2 regions of the Sphingopyxis sp. J-6 genome follow, and region 2 is predicted to be linked to the other one. Evidence: riboswitches for the same ligand, from Rfam matches in the RefSeq annotation. Region 2 holds a riboswitch; the other holds the start of a gene.
What was found. A riboswitch is a leader RNA that binds a small molecule or an ion and turns the genes downstream of it on or off. The one in region 2 is predicted to bind cobalamin.
Positions count from the first base shown of each region.

Region 1: another riboswitch for cobalamin. It lies ahead of V6U71_RS12055 (TonB-dependent receptor plug domain-containing protein); the one in region 2 lies ahead of metE (5-methyltetrahydropteroyltriglutamate--homocysteine S-methyltransferase).

Region 1 covers NZ_CP145810.1:2,492,704-2,503,054, forward strand. The annotation lists gene V6U71_RS12040 (translocation/assembly module TamB domain-containing protein) at 1-3,425, opposite strand, end outside; gene V6U71_RS12045 (autotransporter assembly complex protein TamA) at 3,425-5,791, opposite strand; gene V6U71_RS12050 (protein adenylyltransferase SelO) at 5,938-7,401, opposite strand; cobalamin riboswitch at 7,517-7,707, shown strand; gene V6U71_RS12055 (TonB-dependent receptor plug domain-containing protein) at 7,783-9,735, shown strand; gene V6U71_RS12060 (ABC transporter substrate-binding protein) at 9,759-10,351, shown strand, end outside.
Region 2 covers NZ_CP145810.1:1,431,208-1,441,558, reverse strand. The annotation lists gene V6U71_RS06985 (hypothetical protein) at 1-178, opposite strand, end outside; gene V6U71_RS06980 (hypothetical protein) at 168-470, opposite strand; gene V6U71_RS06975 (hypothetical protein) at 460-1,071, opposite strand; gene V6U71_RS06970 (DUF805 domain-containing protein) at 1,662-2,063, shown strand; gene V6U71_RS06965 (hypothetical protein) at 2,294-2,713, shown strand; gene V6U71_RS06960 (YceI family protein) at 2,767-3,402, shown strand; gene V6U71_RS06955 (rhodanese-like domain-containing protein) at 3,502-3,996, shown strand; gene V6U71_RS06950 (hypothetical protein) at 4,064-4,426, shown strand; gene leuA (2-isopropylmalate synthase) at 4,674-6,338, shown strand; gene V6U71_RS06940 (GNAT family N-acetyltransferase) at 6,497-7,048, shown strand; gene V6U71_RS06935 (hypothetical protein) at 7,154-7,720, shown strand; cobalamin riboswitch at 7,781-7,986, shown strand; gene metE (5-methyltetrahydropteroyltriglutamate--homocysteine S-methyltransferase) at 8,105-10,351, shown strand, end outside.

The DNA of each region.
Region 1 (10,351 bases), 1.1 Mb from region 2:
GGAACTTTTGCCGCGCCTTCGAGCACGACCTTGTAGCGCGTTTCGGGAAGCCGGAGGTCACCCGACAGCAGCGCCGCCTGCCCCGCGACCTTTTCGAGCGTCAGCGTCCCCGTCGCGCGCGCCGCGATATTCTCGCTCCGCGCGAGGCGGGCGTTGTCGAGCGTCGCCGAGATATTCATCGGATAGCCATCCGCTGACGCAAGGCTGATGTAGCCCTTGGCCTGAATGCTGCCGTCGCCGGCGGTCGCGGTGAGCTGTTCGATCTCCAGCCGGTTGCCGGTGAAGCGGCCGTTGACGGCCATGTTGGTCAGGCGGGTACCAAAGGTCTGGTTTTCATAGACCATGTCCTTGCCGCGCACGACGCCATTGAGGCACGGATCGGCAACGCTGCAACTGAAGTCGGCGGCGACCGCGATCGGCCCCGTCACATGCTGGTCGGCGGGGCCGAAGAAGGAATAGAGGGTGTCGGCGGGGCCGTTGTAGCGGATGCCACCGCCGAGCGGCGCGGCCTGCAGCCGTTCCATCCAGCTTCCGGCGCCGGGTCCGAGAGGACGCAGTGAGGCCTGCAGACGCCCGATCACGCTGCCGCGCTTGCGCATCACGGCACGCGCCTCGCCACCGTCGGTGAGCAGTTTGCCGACGAAATTGACGTCGACGGGCTGGCTGACCGACGCGGCAGTGGTGCGCGTAAAATCATCGATGGCCAGCCGCGCGTCGGCCCGAGGAAAGGCGTCGGGATTGGCCTGTTCGAAGTCGAGACTGCCCGTGGCGCGCCCGCCCAGCCCCATGTCGGGGTAAACAGTGTTGAGGATCGCCATATTGACCCGGTCGAGGCGGCTCTGAATCATGATCCCGTCGCCGAAGCGTCCTGCGACGCGCGCGTTGCTGCCGCGGCCGAGGTTGATGTTGGTCGGCAGCAGTTCGTATCCGTCGGCGCCGGGGATGATGCGTGCGGGCGAAGTGGTGCGGAAATTGATGCCGGTCGCGCGGCCCTGAACCGATGCACGCCACAGTTTCGGTTGCAGGTCGGCGTTGGCGGCGATCCGGAACGGCACGCCGCTCGTTCCCTCGACCAGCGCCTGCGCCTTGCCGCTGCCGTCGCGATAGTCGATCTTCACCCGCCCGACAGCGATATCGTAATCGCGAATTCGGGTGTCGGCGATCTGGATGTCGGCGACGATGTGCGGTTGTTCGTAGAGCGTGACGTCGGCATCGACGATCGCCGATCCGACCGCGAGCTTTGCCGGTCCCGGCAGCACGACATTATTGGCGCGCACATTGATCGCCGCCGCCTGATATTTTCCGGCTGCGCTCAGGCGGACAAGGCCGCCGAGGCCCTGCCCCGACGCATTGAGCTGCCCGGTGAAGGGCCCTGCGGCGCTCTGGACGAGGCGGCCGTTGAAGCCGATTCCCGACAAATCGCCGCGCTCGATATCGATCGTCAGCGGCCCGGCGGCGGTGAGCAACACGACATCGGCGGAGAGCGGACCGTAATCGGTGTCGCCCGTCGCGGCGAGGCGGTAGCCGTTCGGCGCGCCGTTGATCCGCGCGACGAGATTGGCGAGCCCAATGCCAAGCCCCGGCCTTGCGGCAGTGACCACCGCGCGCGGATCGCTGATCGTCCCCGCAAGCTGGAGGCCGACGGGGCCATAGTCGGTCGAATTGGCGCGCGCCGCGAGCTGGATCTGGCCGTTGGGCGAATAGCTCCCCTGCCCGCCGGTGACGCGCAGGCGCGGTGCGGTGAGCCGCAAATTGGCAAAGCGGATGATCCCGTCGGTGCCGTAACGCACGTCGCTCGACGCGGTGGCATTGCCGCCGAGGAAATCGCGCACGCCCGAATTGAACAGCCGCGTCGAGCGCGCACGGACGCGGCCGACGATCTCGAACCCGCCGCGCGGCGCGGTCTTCAGATCGGCGTCGGTGTCGATATCGAAAATGCCGACGCTCTCGATCCGGTAATCGTTGATCCGCCCGTCGATCGCGCCGGTATAGAAGCCCTTGTTCAGATCGGCGATGACGATTGCTTTGGCATCGATCCGCGGCGAACGCAGGCGCAGATTGTCGCTGAGAATGCGGCCATTGCTGTATGCAAGGTCACCGTCGAGCCGCACCTGCACCAGCCTGCCGCCCGCGACGGTATCGAGCCCGCGGATCCGCGCGGCGCGCCCGGCGACCGGAATGACGATCTGGTCGGCATCGACCCGCGCCTTGCCCGCAAGGCTCAGGCTTTCGACGATAATATCGTTGACAGCAAGGCTGTTGGCGTTCGCCTGATATTCGACCGTCGGCAGCGCGAAAGCACCGTCGAGCTTCGCGGTCGCGCGCAAGCCGTTCGCGCGTACCGCAGGCGCGATCGCACCGGGGCGCAGGATGTTCACGGCGAGTTGCAGGCCGTCGTAGCGGTTGGTCGCGAGGTCGATGCCGCCACTGATCCCGAGCCGCGCCGCATCCGACGACAGGCGCCCGTCGATCGCCGCCTTGCGCTCGGCGAGCCGCGCGGTGAGGTCGATCGCCGTTTCGGTGCCCAATATCTCCGCCGTAGGACCGGTGAGGAGCCGCGACGCCTGCGCGGTGCCTTTGATTGCGAAAGTGCCGTCGCGCGCCGTCAGCGCCAGCCGCGCGAGCGGCGCCGCGCCGAGATTGGCGGTGAGGTTGCCGTTCCACGCCTTCCAGTCGCCGCGCCCGTCGAGCTTGGCGGTCAGCGGTTCCTTGAAGCCGCCCATCGCGGCGAGCACGCCGCCTTGCGGGGCGTTGACGTCGAGCGTCATCGCGAGCCGGTTCGCCTCGGGCACCGCGTCGAGCAGCAGTTTCAGCGTATCGCCCTTGGCCTTCGCGCCGATCGTCTCGGCATCGGCGGTCACCTGCGCCCTCCGGTCGGCAATCGCGATCTTGCCGTTCAGGCGCGCCTCCTGCCGCTCGCCCGCAACGGCGGGCTCGAAGACGAAGCGGTCGACCCGCAGGGTGCCGACATCGATATCGATGTCGGGCAAGAGCGGCTCGCCGGTATCGGGAACGACCTTGAAGGCCGGTATCCGCTGCATGGTGATTGTCTGCGCGGTCGCCGAACGGACGTCGATATGGTTGGCAAGATAGCGCAGCGGCCGCCAGTCGACCTTGACCTCGGGCGACGCGAGGAAGACGCCCTTGGGATCGGACAGGGTGAAATCGCGGATCGTCATCGCGCTGAACAGCGACCCGTCGAGCCGGCCGATGCCGATCTTCATCCCGTTTTCGAATTCATATTTCTCGATCTGGGTGACGACGAACCGCCGTCCGGCGTCGCTGTTGAGACCCACGAGGAACAGCGCGAAGAGCAGGACGATGCCGAGCAGCGCAAGACCGATCCAGCGCAGGATGCGAAGCGGCCAGGATTGCGGCGGCGCCTTGTCGCTCGTGGCGATTTCGGGCGCGTCGTCGTCGGCCATCAGAACGCCTGCCCGATCGAGACATAGACGGCGACGAGCGCCTCGCCCGGCTTGCGGCCGATCGGCGTCGCGACGTCGAGCCGCATCGGCCCGAAATTGGTGTAATAGCGCGCGCCGATGCCGGCACCGAAGCGGAGGTCGGAGAAGGTCGGCGTCGATCCGCGATAGACCTGCCCTGCGTCGACGAAACCGACGATGCCGAAATTGCCGAAGCGATAGCGCGCTTCGAAGGCCGCCTCGTTGACGCTGCGCCCGCCGATCGGATCGTTGTTCGGATCCTTGGGGCCGAGCTGCTGGTAACCGAAGCCGCGCACCGACCCGCCGCCGCCGGCATAGAAGCGCCGCGACGGCGCGAGCCGTTCGCGCGCGGCGCCGAGGATCGAGCCGACCCGGACGCGCCCGGCGAGCACGATGCTGTCGGTCACCGGATAATAGCCGCTCGCGTCGATGCGCAGCCGCCCATAGGGCGAGAAGCGGCCGGCGAGCGAGCCTTCGGGCTGGATCAGCGTGGTGACGCGGAAGCCCTTGGTCGGATCGAGCAGGCTGTCGGTGCGGTCGATGCCGACCTGCCCCGTCAGGCCGAGGATCGTGTAGAAATCGCGATTGCGCCGGCCGAGGTTGAAATCATAGTCATCCTCGCTCGTCGCGATGAGTTCGGCGCCATAGGCATAGGTCAGCTTCTTCTGCCAGATCGGCGTCGAATCGCGGCTGACGCGGAACCCGACCCGACCGGTCAGCGCCTCGAACGCGTTGTAATTGCTGCGCGTCGCTTCGGCGACGATTTCGAAGGTGCGGTCGCGCTTGCCGGCATTCGAGCGGCGGAAGGTCGCACCGATACCCTGTTCCTGCGTCCCCAGCACGGCGCGGCCGATCAGAGCGCCTTCGGGCGGGAAGAAGTTGCGGTGGGTCCAGCTTCCCTCGATCCGGATCCCCTCGCCCGTGCCGTAACCGGCGCTCGCCGCGAGCGTCCGCGGCGGTCCCGCATCCTGCGTCACCAGCATCGTCACATATTCGGTATCGTCGCCCGCGCTTTCGCCTGTCGGCTGGGGCTCGGCGGCGATGCTCGAAAAAAGCCCGGTCGCGACGAGCGCTTGCCGGAGATCGTCGACCTTGCGGCTGTCGTAGAGATCGCCGCGCTTGAATCGCGCCAGCACATCGACATGCTCGGCGTCGAAGGCAAGGTCACCCGTCGTCTCGATGCCGCCGAAGCGCGACCGCTTCCCGATCTCGACCGGCAGCGTGTAAACCGCGTCGCCGGTCGCGCCGTCGAGCAATATGTCGCGCTGCCCGACCTTGGCGAAAGGATAGCCCTCTTCGGGGAGCTTGAGCGCGATCGCCGCTTCGGCACCCTGAACGCGGTCGGCGACGATCGGTTCGCCGACGGCAATCGGGAAATTATCCTTGATCAGCCCCGGCGGCACCGTCGCCGCGGCGTTGATGATGACGTCCGAGAATGTGTAACGTTTGCCGGGGACCACATCGATGACGGCGACCAGCGGCCCGCGATTGCCGCGATTGCCTCCCGCGCCCGCCTGCGCATTGCCGCCTTCGCCCTCGGCGCGCGCGGTGCGATCGATCCGCGTATTGACCGTGGCGTCATAATAGCCCTCGGACGACAGGATGCGCTGCATCAGTTCGCCGTCGGCGCTCAGCCGGGCGCGGACCATCGCCGCATTGTCGGCCTTGCCATCGCCGTCGTAGAGCGCCGACAGGTCGCCGAACAGATCGGCAAGATCGACGTCGGTGCTGTCATCGGCGGGCGCTAGGCCGTTGACCTGTACCGTATAGGCAACCTCGCGGTTGGCGTCGGGGTCCTCGGCCTCGGCAAAAACGACCGGTTCGACGTTGAAATTCTCGAGCGGCGGCAGCGGCGCGGCAAGTTCGGTGTCGGTGATCGGCGCGTCGCCGATGGGCTCGACGGTGTCGCCATCGGCCAGTGCCGGCAAGGGAACGCCGTCGACGAAGGGCGACTGCGCCTCGACGGTCGACGTGGCGGCCGCGTCGGCCGGCTTCTTCGCGGCCTCGGCCGCTTGGCGCTGCTCGAATTCGGCGATCGATTCGAGCGGGCGGTCGAGTTCGGGGTCGTCTTCGGCGCCGATCGGCGGGATCGCCTTTTCGAACTCGTCATCCTCGATGATCGGTGCGACTTCGGGCAGTACGGCCTCGGGCGGCGGCGGGCTCGGCACCGCGATCGGGCCGGCCGCCGGCGCCTCGACGGTCGGGACGACCTTTGGCGGTTCGACGTCCTGCGCCGCGGCCGATGCTGTCCAGCCGGCCGAAAAAAGCGAGGTCGAGATAATCAACAGACTGCGCAGGCGCGAAAATCGGCGCGGGTGCAATTGACGAGATTTTTCAGAAATTTGCATCTGTCCACAGCCGATGGCGCACTTGTGGCCTCGGCAGCGCTGCGGCGCAACCGGATTTTGAAAGGGACTTGTCCCGAAAACTACTCATGTCGCCCGATCCGCCCCTGCCCGGCCCATGCCCCTTCTCCCAACGACGCGGGACGCGATCAGGTTCCGCAAAAGGTTGTATAAGGCGCAGAATCTTTTGGCGCCGGCTCGGCAAACGTCTCCCACCCGGCGCGCGCGACATAGGGCTGGCGCACGACTTCGAGCAACGTCATCCACGGCGCCATGTCGCCGGCCTCGGCCGCCGCCAGCGCCGCCTCGACGAGGTGGTTGCGCGGAATATAGAGCGGGTTGACCGCATCCATCGCCGCCGCCCGCTCGACCGGCCCCGTGGCCTCGCGTTCCAGTCCGGCCCACCAGTCCGCGATCCAAGCCGCCATCGCATCGGGCTCGGGCAACAACGCTTCCATCATCGCCGCGTCGCCGCGCAGCAGCATCGCGAGAGCGCGGAAGAAGGAGGTGAAATCGACGTTCAGCCGTTCAATCTCGCCGAACAAGCCGTCGATCAGATCGGCGTCGGCTTCGTCGGCGCTGGCGAGGCCGAGCTTCAGACGCATCCGCGCGAACCACGCGGCGCGGAACCGCTCGGGGACCGCCGTCACCAATTCCTTCGCGCGTTCGACATCCTCCGGATCGACCGCATGGATCGCGGGCAGCAGCGCCTCAGCGAAGCGCGCCATGTTCCAGTGCATGATCTGCGGCTGGCGCCCATAGGCATAGCGGCCGTTAGCGTCGATCGAACTGAACACCGTATCGAGCGCGAAGCGGTCCATGAAGGCGCAGGGACCATAGTCGATCGTCTCGCCGCTGATCGCGACATTGTCGGTGTTCATCACGCCGTGGATGAAGCCGAGCCCCAGCCAGTGCGCGACCAGTTCGCATTGCAGGCCGATGACGCGGTCGAGCAGCGCCAGATGCGGGTTCGGCGCGCCGGCGAGCTCGGGAAAATGGCGGCGGATGCAGTAATCCGAAAGCTGGACGACATGGTCGGCACCGAAATGTGCAGCAAAGAACTGGAAGGTGCCGACGCGGATATGGCTGCTCGCAATGCGCGTCAGCACGGCGCCGGGGTGAGCGCGCTCGCGCTGCACCCGGTCGCCGGTCGCGACGGCCGCGAGCGAGCGTGTCGTCGGCACGCCCATCGCTGCCATCGCCTCCGACACCAGATATTCGCGCAGCACCGGGCCGATCGCCGCCTTGCCGTCGCCATTGCGCGAGAAGGGCGTCGGGCCCGATCCCTTGAGCTGGACATCGAATCGCGCCCCGTCCGGCGCCACGATCTCGCCGAGCAGCAGCGCGCGGCCGTCGCCGAGCTGCGACGAGAAATGACCGAACTGGTGCCCGGCATAGGCAAAGGCGAGCGGATTGGCGCCGCCGGGCAATAATTGCCCCGAAAAGATGCTCGCCAGCACATCGTCGCCCGCACCCGCAGTCTCCAGCCCGAGAGAGGCCGCCAGCGCATGATTGAAAATCAGCAGCTTGGGCGCGGGAGGGACCGCCGCCTCGGCAGGCGCGTAAAAGCCTTCCATCGCGGTGTAGAAACTGTTGTCGAACGCAATATCCACGCGGGGCTCCCCTAGGGTCAGGACCCTCGGGTCCTGACTTCAGCGGCCTTATGTCGAGGCTTCGCGGCGCGATTGCAAGTTTGCCGATTGCAGCCAGGCCACGCTTTTGCTAGCGGCCCGCCCCGTGACCTCAGGTTCCCCGGCAACGGGGATGAAAAGGGAAGTCCGGTGCAATCCGGCGCTGCCCCCGCAACTGTAAGTCGGCGAGGTGGATGCGACATAGCCACTGGGGCCCACGCCCCGGGAAGGCCGCATTCCCCAGTGACCCGACCAGCCAGGAGACCTGCCCGAGCGTCGCCGTTATCTGTCGCGGGCGGGGTGTACCGGCGGCAGGCGAGGTTCCTCGCGTGACGGCAAAGCCGTTACGTTGGAGGGACTATAATGAATATTGCTGTTTATCGTGCGAGCCTGTCGGCGCTCGCCATCGCCGCGGCATCGCCCGCATTCGCCCAGTCGAACCCCGACCTCGCGACCACCGACGAAGCCGGCGATACGATCGTCGTCACCGCGTCGCGCTCGGGCGAAGGCGCCCGCGTCGACCAGCTCGGCTCGTCGGTCACCGTGCTCGATGCCCGGACGATCGAAAACCGCCAGACGCGGGTGCTGTCGGACGTGCTGCGCGACGTGCCGGGCGTCGCCGTCAGCCGGCTTGGCGTGATCGGCGGGCAAACGCAGCTTCGCATCCGCGGCACCGAGGGCAATCATGTCCTGACGCTGATCGACGGCATCGAGGTGTCCGATCCGTTCAACGGCGAATATGATTTCGGCACCCTGATCGCCTCGCCCGCCGCGCGGATCGAGGTGCTGCGCGGCCAGCAATCTTCGCTTTACGGGTCGGATGCGATCGGCGGCGTCGTTCATTATATCACGCTGACCGGCGCCGAAGCGCCCGGGATCAGCGCCCGCGCCGAAGGCGGTTCGTTCGAGACCTTCTCGGGCGACGTGCGCGTCGCCGGCGTCGCCGGCGATCTCGATTATGCGGTGTCGGGCGCCTATCTCCATACCGGCGGATCGCCCACCGCACGCTTCGGCACCCGCGACATCGGGTCGGACAATGTCGGGGTCAGCGGCAAGCTGATCTGGTCGCCGTCGGAGAGCTTCAGGCTGACCGGGGTCGCGCGTTACGGCTATACCGACGCCGACTTCAACAACAGCGAGTTCGACGGCACCAGCCCGCTCTATGGCATGATCGTCGACAGCCCGGGCGCCTATTATACCAGCCAGTCGTTCCACGGCCTGCTGCGCGCCGAATTCACCGCGCTCGACGGCCGCTGGACCAACGCGCTGACCGGGCAGGTCACCGACACGGTGCGCAAGAGCTATTCGGCTTTCGGCCGTGACGGCGGCAGCGAAGGCCGACGTTACAAGGGCTCGTTCGAATCGAGCCTGCGCTTCGGCACCGATACCGTCGTCCACCGGCTGACCGCGGCGGTCGATGTCGAACGCGAGGAATTCCGCAACACCACCCCCTCGCCCTTCGTCTTCCAGGGCAAGCGCGACACCGACAATATCGGCTTCGTCGGACAATATGAGCTGCTCGCGGGCGACGCCTTCGCGCTCGGCGCCTCGGTGCGTCACGACGAGAACGACCGGTTCGACGACGCGACGACCTTCCGCATCCAGTCGAGCTACAAGCTGCCGACCGGCACGCGCATTCGCGGCGCCTATGGCACCGGCGTCAAGAACCCGGGCTATTACGAGCTTTACGGCTATTCGGACGGCGTGTTCATTGGCAACCCCGACCTCCGCCCCGAAAAATCGAAGGGCTGGGAAGCCGGGATCGAACAGACGATCGGAGACAATCAGGCAACGATCGGCGCCACCTATTTCGACAACAAGCTTAAGGGCGAAATCTACACGACCTACCCCGCCCCCGATTTCATCGCGACGCCCGCGAACCGCACGACGACGTCGAAGCAGCGCGGCGTCGAAGTGTTTGCCTCGGCGCGCCCGATCCCGCAGATCGAGCTCGACCTTGCGTACACCTGGCTGAAAGCGCGCGAGAATGGCGCGGTCGAGGTGCGCCGGCCGAAGCATGTCGCGAGCTTCAACGCGACGATCTTCAGCAAGGACGAGCGCTTTTCGACGACGCTGACGCTGCGCTATAACGGCCGCCAGACCGACGTCGCCTTCCTCGACCCGATCTTCTTCGCGCCGACCACCGTGTCGCTGAAGGAATATGTGCTGGTGAATCTCAACGCTAACTACAAGCTGACCGACGCCATCTCGGTCTTCGCCCGCGTCGAAAATCTCGCGAACGAGGATTATGAGGAGGTGTTCAGCTACCGCACCCAGGGCCGCGCGGCCTATGGCGGCGTGCGCGTCAGCTTCTGATGCGATCGGCGGCGGCTCTCGCGATGCTGGCAGTCCTCACGGGCTGTCAGCAGCGCGCGCCGCTGCCCGAACGCCGCGGCGTCGTCAGCATCGATTTCTGCGCCGACCAGATGGTGCTGGGATTGCTGCCGCGCGAGCGGGTGCGCGCCGTGTCGTTCGAGGCGGAAAGCGACGCCGGCTTCGCGGCGCCCCGCGCTCGCGGTCTCCCGCGGCTGCGCCCGCAAATCGAGGATATCGCCGCGCTTCGTCCTGCAATCGTCGTTCGCTCCTTTCGCGGCGACGCGCGGCTCGACCGGCAGCTTCGCGCGATGGGAATCCGCGTCGTCCAGCTCGGCTACGCCGGGACGCTCGGCGACGTCGCGACCGACATGCGGCGCGTCGCCGCCGAACTGGACGCGGAGACAAAGGCGACGGCGTTGCTTGCCGGCTATGATGCAGAGCTGGCGGCGGCGCGCAGCGCGGCGGTACCGACACGGAGCGCGCTCTATGTGACGCCCGGCGACGTCACCACCGGCCCGGGTTCGTTCGTCGCAGATGTCATCGCCGCTGCGGGACTGAAGCCCTATCGCGAACAGCCGGGGTGGGGCACGCTGCCGCTCGAGGAGATGGTTCGCCG
Region 2 (10,351 bases):
ATCGGGCGATCGCCGCGGCGCGAAGTTCGTCGAGCGCGATCGGTTCGTAACCGTTTTCGTCGGGCTGCATCGGGAGATCGGTTTCGACGACAAGGATGACCTTTCGCGCAAGGCCGTCGATCTCCCACTCGAACCAGCATCGCACAATATGGCCCGCACCTTCGCCATCATCCTCCATGGGTCGCGCCGGGAAAAACGGATCGCGCATGGATTTCCCGTTCGATGTTCGCATAGCCCGCCTCGCTTTGCGTCGCGACGGCGAGGGGACGCCCACCCAGAGCGGCGTCTTCCGTGTTGAGAAAGTCGAGCGCCGGATCGCGCCCGCCGAGCAGCCGGAAAGCCAGCGCGCTGATCGCGCCCTGCCGCCGCGCCCCTTCCGGCGCAAGCGGCGTGACCCAGCGATTTCGCCGAAACGGGCTTTTGCGAGCGCTCGCCGGGGTGGCGCCGGGCTTGTCCTGATCAGATGTCATTGGCCTGATTCCCTTCCGTTCCGCCACCGGAATGCTGGCGCCGGAGCGCAGCGCGCGCCTCATCGATGGTCGAATATCGAAATGGTCCAACCCGGAACTGTTCGGCATAGGTGTGGACGATGCCCGCTTCCGGTTGCGACCGGAATGGCTGGAGATGCACCACGTCGTCGCGGGGCAGATCGGGCGAGACGACGGGCAATTTGGCGGCGAGCATGGCCAGCTTGTCTTCATCGAGGCCAAGCGCGCGGTAAATATCGCGTCCGATAATCCAGATGTCCTCCTGCACCTCGGCAAGGCGGCCGACAACGTCGTTGAGGCCGAAGGATGTCCTTTCCTCCTCGGACATCGCAAGCGCCTCGTTGACGAGCAGTTCGGCGATCAGCGTATCGCCAACGAAAACCGGGTAATCTGTCGCGGGTTCGGAAACCGGCGGATCGGCCTTTGGACCACCGTCGGGCTGCTCGGCTACCGCAGCAAAACCGTCCTCGAGCCCGCGGCGTTCGCGATATTCGTTGATCCGCTTTGCATAATAGCGCGGCAGGTCGAAACTCGGCAGCAGATGACCGTCGCGCCTGGCCTGGCTTACCGCCATCAGCGCCATCTGGTGATGATAGAGAAGTTGATTGAGATCCATGTCTGCTCCCGTTTGCGGGAGCACGAATGTCTCTCAGCCACAGGCATGCAAAAAGAAGCCCGCGATAAATGAGATATGGGACCGGCCTCCCTGCTTTTCAAGGGCGACGGCTCGATACGCCGCCTCACAGCTTTGCCGAATATGCCGGAACGTCCGCGACATCCCGATGCGTGCCGGTTCATAGGGGATTGCCGCCCCAGCCTTTGCCGACAATCCGGCGCGCCACTCTCTTGGTTTCGCTCAGAGGACGGTGCGCGGGAATGACGACGACGATGCAAATGTCTGCCCGCTACTCGCGGTTATGGCGTCCTCCTCCGTCCGCTCGGCAACAGCGTCTATGTGATGCCGCCCTATTGCATCGCACCCGACGAGCTGGCGCAGGTGTGGGATACGATCGGGGCCTCACTCGACAAGGTCATCGACAGCATCGCGTGACAATCTGCAATAATATCCGACGATCAATGACTTGTGATGGCGAACAAACATGGTAGCCTTGTCATACGTCATGGGGCGATGACTTGGCATTTCTCCGATGGCGCAGAAATGGGGGAAAATTCATGGAATGGATGCTTATGCCGTTCAAGCGCTACGCCGATTTCAACGGCCGGTCGCAGCGCATGGAATATTGGATGTTCACGCTCTTCGTCACGATCATCGCTTTCGCGCTCGTGATCGTCGCGGGCATATTGGGCGGATTCAGCGACAGCGGGGAAACCGGGTTGAGCATGATCGTCATCATCCCGCTCATACTTCTCGTGCTCGCAACGATCATTCCATCGATCGCGGTGACCGTGCGCCGGTTCCACGATCAGGATAAATCGGGCTGGTTCTACCTGCTCGGCTTCATTCCCTATGTTGGCGGGATCATCGTCTTCATCTTCATGTGCATCGACGGCACGCCTGGACCGAACCGGTTCGGTCCCGATCCGAAGGGCGGCCATAGCGACATCTTCGGCTGACACCCTGCTCGCCCCTCTCGGACAAGAGAGGGGCGCAGCTTCCTCGGTCGGCGCATCCTGCGGCCGGGGACTTTGGTTTTCGACGCTCGCCAATCACTCGTGGGGGTAAGCCGTTGAGGTCGCCCGTCTTGTTCTACCCGATTTGCATCCTAAGTTCGGCTTAGGTTCATCTGGCCGGGCTAGCGTGGCCCTCAGGGGACGGTGCGAGGGAATGACGAACGACGATGAAAATGCCTGCCCGCCTCCTCTTCCCGCTACTCGCGGCTACGGCATTCGCCGCCCCGGCGCACGCCGACCCCAGCCTTGCGCAATCAGCAGAGCCGCCCGACAAATTCTCCTTCCTCATCACCTATGGCGCCGACCAGTGCCCCGAATCGTCGGGCGACGAGATCGTCGTCTGCGCGCAGGAACCCGAGACCGAACGCTACCGCGTCCCCAAGCCGCTGCGCGAGGAACTCAAGGAAGACGACGCGCCGATGGGCGGCAGTTGGGCCTCGGCGGTCGAGGGCTATGACAGCATCGCGCGCACGACGCGCCCGAACAGTTGCTCGGCGGTGGGCAGCTATGGCTTCACCGGCTGCACCGCCGCGGCGATCCGCCAGTGGTTCGAGGAACGGCGCCTCTATGCGCAGCAGCAGGGCAAGGATTGACGCCGCGCCGTCCGCCAGCCTAGCCTGACACCTCCCCCAGTCAGGAGTTCGTCATGCGCCTTGTCCTCCCCCTCGTCGCTCTCGCTGCCGCCGTCGCGGTTCCCGTCATCGCGCAGAATGCGCCGCAGGTTCCCGGCCAGCCCGACAAGACACGCGTCGCGGCGGGCACGTACGCGGCCGATTCCGCGCACACGATGGTCGTCTGGGAAGTCGATCATCTGGGCTTCAGCAAATATACCGGCATCTTCGGCGACGTGACCGGTACGCTCGTCCTCGATCCCGCCAATCCCGCTGCCGCGAAGGTCGATGTGACGATCCCGGTCGCCAAGGTCACGACCGCCAACGCCGGCCTCACGGCCCATCTGCTGCGCGCCGGCAAGGACGGCGGCAAGCCCGATTTCTTCGGCGCCGCGCCCGCCGACGCCAAATTCGTCTCGACCAGCGTCGCCCTCGACGACGACGGCGACGAGGCAAAGGTCACCGGCAACCTCACCCTCAACGGCGTGACCAGGCCCGTGACGCTCGACGTCGATTTCCACGGCGCCGGCACCGGCATGAACAAGAAGGAAACCGTCGGTTTCCAGGCCGAAACGAAGATCAAACGCAGCGATTTCGGCATCGCCTACGGCATCCCGATGGTCAGCGACGAAGTCGAACTCGAAATCCACGCGGCGTTCGAGAAGCAGTAAGACTCCAATCCTCCCTGTCGCGCAGCGATGGGGAGGGGCATTCATCCCCTATCCAGCAACCCCCGCCTAACCTCCCCGCCATCATCGGGAGGAACCATCATGCGCCGCACCCTGCTTCTCGCTCTCGCGCTCGCCGCCACCCCCGCGCTGGCGCAAGCCAATCCCCAGATAGACTACCCCGCCTTCCAGCAGCTCACCGCCAGCGTCGCCCCCGAGCGCGCGGCGCGCCTGCTCCCCTTCGACCGCTTCAAGGCCGAGGCCGCAAAGCCCGATGTTCTCCTCCTCGACGCGCGCTCGAAGGATGCCTTCGCCGCCGGGCACATCGCGGGCGCGGTCAACCTGCCGCTCACCGATTTCACCGCCGACAGCCTCGCCGCAGTGATCGGCGCCAACCCCGACCGGCCGATCCTCATCTATTGCAACAATAATTTCGCCAACAACCGCGCCCCGGTGCCGATGAAGTCGCGCGCCCTCGCGCTCAATATCCAGACCTTCATCAACCTCGTCGGCTATGGCTATCCCAATGTCTGGGAGCTCGGCGACGTCATCGATTTCGACGATCCGGCGGTCGGCTGGGTGAAGGTAGCGGGCTAGCCGCACCCCAATCTGTCACACGACTCCGCTACCTGTCGGGCGACCCCAGCCGACAGGAGTGAAGGCGATGAGCGAACTGGTACGCGAAATTGTCGAAGTGAACGCCGCGATCAGCGGCGACGAGGAAAATCCCGTGCTGACCGTCGAGGTCGAGGGGCTCGCCCCGACCGCGGGCTGGACCGCCGTCCGGCTCGACGCGCATGTCTATATCACCCCGCCCGAGGACGGTTTTCAGGACTTCGATCTCGTCGGCGACCGCCCGTCGGATGCGGCGGCCGACGCGCTGACCGAGGTCGAGGCCGCATGGGAAGGCCCGCTCGCCGACTGGTGCATCGGCGTCCGCGTCCACGCCGTCGACAATATGTTCGAGGAAGAAGTCTACGAGCCCTGGGACGAAGAGGACGACGTCGCCGAGGACGAGGCCGCCTGACCCAACCGCATAACCCCTGACTTCGCCGGGCCGCGACCCCGTTTCGCGGTCCGGCGACATTTTTGGTCTTCCCCCTTGCCAAGCGCGACATTTTGAACCAATAGCGTCGCCATGCGCTCCAACGCCCTTCTTCTTCTGCGACTTACACGCCCTTGGGCGTGACACTGGCTGCGCGCTAGTCGCGGCCACCCGCTCAAGGGTTCCGATCGACAAGCACCGCAACCGACAGCAGAAGAAGACCACACCCATGCCCATGCTCCGCGACCCCTCGGTCAAGTATAACGCCTTCCCGCAGGTTCCCCTGGCGAACCGCGAATGGCCCGGCCGCGTCACCACGAGTGCGCCGATCTGGCTCTCCACCGACATGCGCGACGGCAACCAGTCGCTGATCGACCCGATGGATGCCGAGAAAAAGGCGCGCTTCTTCGACCTGCTCGTCCGCTGCGGGTTCAAGGAGATCGAGGTCGGCTTCCCCAGCGCCGGCGCGACCGAATTCGACTTCATCTCGGGGCTCGTGAAGAACGGCCGCATCCCCGACGACGTCACCCCGCAGGTGCTGACCCAGTCGCGCGCCGACCTGATCCGCACCAGCTTCGACAGCCTCGAAGGCGCGAAAACCGCGATCGTCCACGTCTATAACGCGGTCAGCCCGGCGTGGCGCAAGATCGTCTTCGGCATGGACATGCCGGCGATCAAGCAGATCGCGATCGAGGGCGCAAAGCAGCTCCGCGACAATGCCGCGCGCCTGCCCGGCACCGACTGGCGTTTCGAATACAGCCCCGAAACCTTCTCGACTGCCGAGCTCGATTTCAGCATCGCCTGCTGCGAAGCGGTGATGGACATCCTCCAGCCGACGACCGACAAGCCGATCATCCTCAACCTCCCCGCGACGGTCGAGGCCTCGACGGCGAACATCTACGCCGACCAGATCGAATATTTCTGCAAGAATTTGCCGAACCGCGACCGCGCGATCATCAGTCTGCACACCCACAACGACCGCGGCACCGGCGTCGCGGCGGCCGAGCTCGGCCTGCTCGCGGGCGCCGACCGCGTCGAGGGCTGCCTGTTCGGCAATGGCGAGCGGACCGGCAACACCTGCCTCGTCACCATCGCGCTCAACATGTACACGCAGGGAGTCGACCCCGAACTCGACTTCTCGAACATCGATGAGGTCATCCAGACGGTCGAATATTGCAACCAGCTCCCCGTCCACCCGCGCCACCCCTATGGCGGCGAGCTCGTCTACACTGCCTTTTCGGGCAGCCATCAGGACGCGATCAAGAAGGGCTTCGCCGCGCGCGAACGCCAGAATGACGAGCGCTGGGAAGTCCCCTATCTGCCCATCGACCCCGCCGACCTCGGCCGCAGCTATGAAGCGGTGATCCGCGTCAACAGCCAGTCGGGCAAGGGCGGCGTCGCATGGGTGCTCGAACAGGACAAGGGCCTGAAACTGCCCAAGAAGATGCAGGCGAGCTTCAGCCATGTCGTACAAGCATTGGCCGACCAGACGAGCCGCGAACTCGGCGCCGAGGATATCTGGCACGCCTTCGAGGGCGCGTATCTGGCGACCGAAGCCAAACGCTTCCAGCTCGTCGACTGGTCCGAAACCCACTCGGGCGCCGACCGCATCTTCGCCGGCAAGCTCACCATCGACGGCACCCCGCGCAGCGTCAGCGGCCGCGGCAACGGCCTGATGTCGAGCGTCATCGCGGCGCTCAGCGAAAGCGGCGGCCCGGTGATGGACATCGTCGATTATAGCGAGCACGCGATCGGCCAGGGCAGCAATGTGCAGGCCGCGGCCTATGTCGAGTGCCGCACGGCGGACGGGAAAAGCCTGTTCGGCTGCGGGCTGGACACCGACGTCGCGACGGCGAGTGTTAGGGCGATATTGTCAGCCGCCAACGGCGCGTAGAAGTCAGCCCCTCCACCACTTCGTAGTCCCCCTCCCCATCGCTACACGACAGGGAGGATCGCGCAGGGCTGCGCACGAACATGCCGCTTCCCCAACCCCCAGCATTTCTGGGGCTTGCGGGCGCTGGACGGCGCTGACGTCGGGCTTATACCGGCGCCATGCTGACTCACCGCCTCGCCACCCCCGCCGACCTCGACGCGCTACGTGCGGTGATGGCGCGCGCCATCGCCGAGTTGCAGCAGGGCTTTCTGGACCCAGCGCAGATTGCCGCCAGCCGCGCGGTGATGGGGCTCGATACCCAGCTCATCGCCGACGGCACCTATTTCGTCATCGAGGAAGCGGGGCCCGACGGGGTGAAGATCGCGGGCTGCGGCGGCTGGTCGCATCGCGCGACGCTCTATGGCGGCGACCACAGCAAGGATTTGCGCGACCCGGCGCCGCTCGACCCCGCGGTCGACGCGGCGCGCATCCGGGCGATGTACACCCACCCCGACTTCACCCGCCGCGGGGTCGGGCGGATGATCATGACACTGTGCGAGGACGCCGCGCGCGCCGCGGGCTTTCGCCGCGCCGAGATGATGGCGACGCTGTCAGGCGAACCGCTCTACCGCGCTTGCGGCTACACCCCGATCGAGCATGTCGACACCCCGGGCGCCGACGGCGTCGCGGTGCCGATGATCCGCATGGGGAAGGATATCGCGGGCAGCTAAACCCGGCCCGCCGCAGCGCGCCCACGCCTGACCGGATCGCCGTATCGCCCGCTGCCGCTTTGGCGTTAGGCGCGGTGGCAGGGGTTGGCTGATGGAGTAAGCATCGTGAACGCATATACGCCCCCCGCCGCGGGCGCCCGCCCCGCCGTGCCGGTCGATCCCGCGAATCCGGACGCGGCCGGGATGTTCTGGGGCCTGCAATATTGCCGCGCCGGCATGTTGTCGCTCACCCGCCTCGAACTGGCGATGGAAAGCGGCGACCGGCAACGGATCATCGAGGCTATCGACCGCCTCCACGCGCTCGACGGCGAGATCGAGCGCACCGTCGCCGCGCTGCCCGCCCCCGTCGGGCCCGACCCGGCGCGCGCTGCGATCGAGGAATATCTGGGGCGCGAGAAGATGGCGGTGGCGTTCGAAAAGCTCGTCCTCGCCAGTGGGATCAGCGGCCCCGGCATCGCCTCGCCCGCCGGACGCCCGCCGCGCCCGCATGCCCCCGCCGCTGCGGTGCCCGCGCACCCCGACGCCGGTGCCGACGCCCTCTGGCCGGCGCTCGACGACGAACCGCCCTTTGCCGCCCGGCCGGCGGGATTCCTCGCCGAATATGGCGCGAAAGCGGCGATCCTGCTCGCCATCGTCGCGGCGACCGGGGCGACGCTGGCGGTGGCATTGTAGGAGCGGAAACACGATATAAAGAAATCTTTATATGTGACTTGACAGCGAAGGGCGACAGGCTATGCTTCAGCCTGTCGAGGTTCTCCGCGTCCGCTTTGCGGGCAAGGAGCTAAGACGGGAAGCCGGTGCAAAACCGGCGCTGCCCCCGCAACTGTAAGCGGTGAGCGGCGGTCGCTACGTGTCACTGGTCCGGCAAGGGACCGGGAAGGCCAGACCGCCGCGTCGATCCGTGAGCCAGGAGACCTGCCTCGTCAGATACGTCCTCCGGCGGGGTGTCCGGTCAGGCCGCATGCACGCCTGTGCCGGCCCCGCCTTGCTTTGGGGTGCACTTGTCCGTGCCTGCCCGTCTGACCGGCGCCTTGCCCCTTGCAAGGTGTTTGAAGAATGACTGTCCGCGTCGCCACCCTCGGCTTTCCCCGCATCGGCCCCCGCCGCGAGCTCAAGCATGCCCTCGAAAGCTATTGGGCCGGCAAATCGTCGCTCGCCGACCTCCGTGCTGCCGCCGCAGGCCTCCGCGCTTCGGCTTGGGCCCGGCAAAAGGCGCTTGGCGCCGATATCCTGCCGTCGAACGACTTCTCGCTCTACGACCATGTCCTCGACACCAGCGCCCTGATCGGCGCCGTACCGCGCCGCTACGATTGGGACGGCGACACCGTCGACCCCGACCTCTATTTCGCCATGGCCCGCGGTTCGCAGGCCGATGCCGGCCACAGCGGCTGCACCCACGCCGCCGCCGACACCACGGCGATGGAAATGACCAAATGGTTCGACACCAACTATCATTTCCTCGTCCCCGAACTCACCGCCGGCCAGACGTTCCGCATCGCCTCGACCAAGATTTTCGACGAATTTGCGGAAGCAAAAGCGCTCGGCTATCCGACGCGGCCCGTTCTCCTCGGCCCCGTCAGCTATCTGATGCTCGCCAAGGGCAAGGCGGTCGAACCGCTGGCGCTGCTGCCCGGCCTCCTCGACACCTACGCCGAAATCCTTGGTCGCCTTGCCGGTGCCGGCGCCGAATGGGTGCAGATCGACGAGCCCTGCCTCGTCCTCGACCTGACCGACGAGCAGCGCACGGCGTTCGAGCGTGCCTATGCCCGCCTCGCCACCAGCGGGCCGAAGCTGATGCTGACCATTTATTTCGGCGGCCTCGGCGACAACCTCGACCTTGTCGCAGGGCTTCCTGTCCACGGCCTCCATCTCGACCTCGTCCGGGCTCCCGGGCAGCTCGAACCCGTGTTGAAGAAGCTGCCGCAGCACGTCCTGCTCTCGCTCGGCGTCATCGACGGCCGCAACGTCTGGCGCGCCAATCTTCCCGATCTCTACTGGCGCCTCAAGGATCTGGCAGGCCAGCGCGACCTCATCCTGGCACCCAGTTGCTCGCTGCTCCACGTCCCGGTCGATCTTGCGTTCGAAACCGCGCTCGATCCCGAAATCGCCCAATGGCTGAGCTTCGCGGCGCAGAAGATCGAGGAATTGGCCGCGCTTGCCAAGGCGCTGAACGAGGGCGAGGACGCCAGCTTCGCCGCCTTCTCGGCGTCACGGATCGCCGCGGTCGCCCGCCAGACCTCGCCGAAGATCCACGATCCTGCGGTCGCGGCGCGCCTCGCCGGACTCGACGAAGACGCCGCGCGGCGCGCCTCGCCTTTCGCCGCCCGCCGTGAAGTCCAGCAAGCGCGCCTTTCCCTGCCAGCCTATCCGACGACGACGATCGGCTCCTTCCCGCAGACCCCGGAAGTGCGGAAAGCCCGCGCCGCGCATCTCAAGGGCGAGATCGACGACGCGGCCTATGCCCGGTATCTCCGCACCGAAACGCGCGCCGCGATCCGGTGGCAGGAGGAAATCGGCCTCGACGTCCTCGTCCACGGTGAGTTCGAGCGTAACGACATGGTGCAATATTTCGGCGAGCAGCTCGCCGGCTTCGCCTTCACCCGCGCCGCCTGGGTACAAAGCTATGGCTCGCGCTGCGTCCGCCCACCAATCCTCTATGGCGACGTCTCACGCCCAGCGCCGATGACCGTCGACTGGTGGCGCTATGCGCAGGAGCAGACCGAACGGCCGATGAAAGGCATGCTCACCGGCCCGGTGACCATCCTCAACTGGTCGTTCGTCCGCGACGACCAGCCACGGGAAACAAGCTGTCGGCAGATCGCACTGGCGATCCGCGACGAGGTGCAGGATCTCGAGGCGGCCGGCGCCGCGATCATCCAGATCGACGAGGCGGCGCTCCGTGAAGGCCTGCCGCTTCGCCGCGGCGAGTGGCAGCATTACCTCGACTGGGCGGTCGAAAGCTTCCGCATCGCCGCATCGGGCGTCCGCGACGACACGCAGATCCACACCCACATGTGTTATTCGGAATTCAACGACATTATCCGCGCCATCGGGGCGATGGACGCCGACGTCATCTCGATCGAGACCGCAAGATCGCAGATGGAATTACTCGGTGCCTTCGCCACCTATGCCTATCCGAACGAGGTGGGGCCCGGCGTTTACGACATCCACTCGCCGCGCATCCCGGCGGTTAGCGAGATGGCCGATCTCCTTACGCTTGCTGGCCAACATGTGCCGCCGCAGCAAATCTGGGTGAATCCCGACTGCGGGCTCAAGACGCGGAAATGGGAAGAGGTTCGCCCG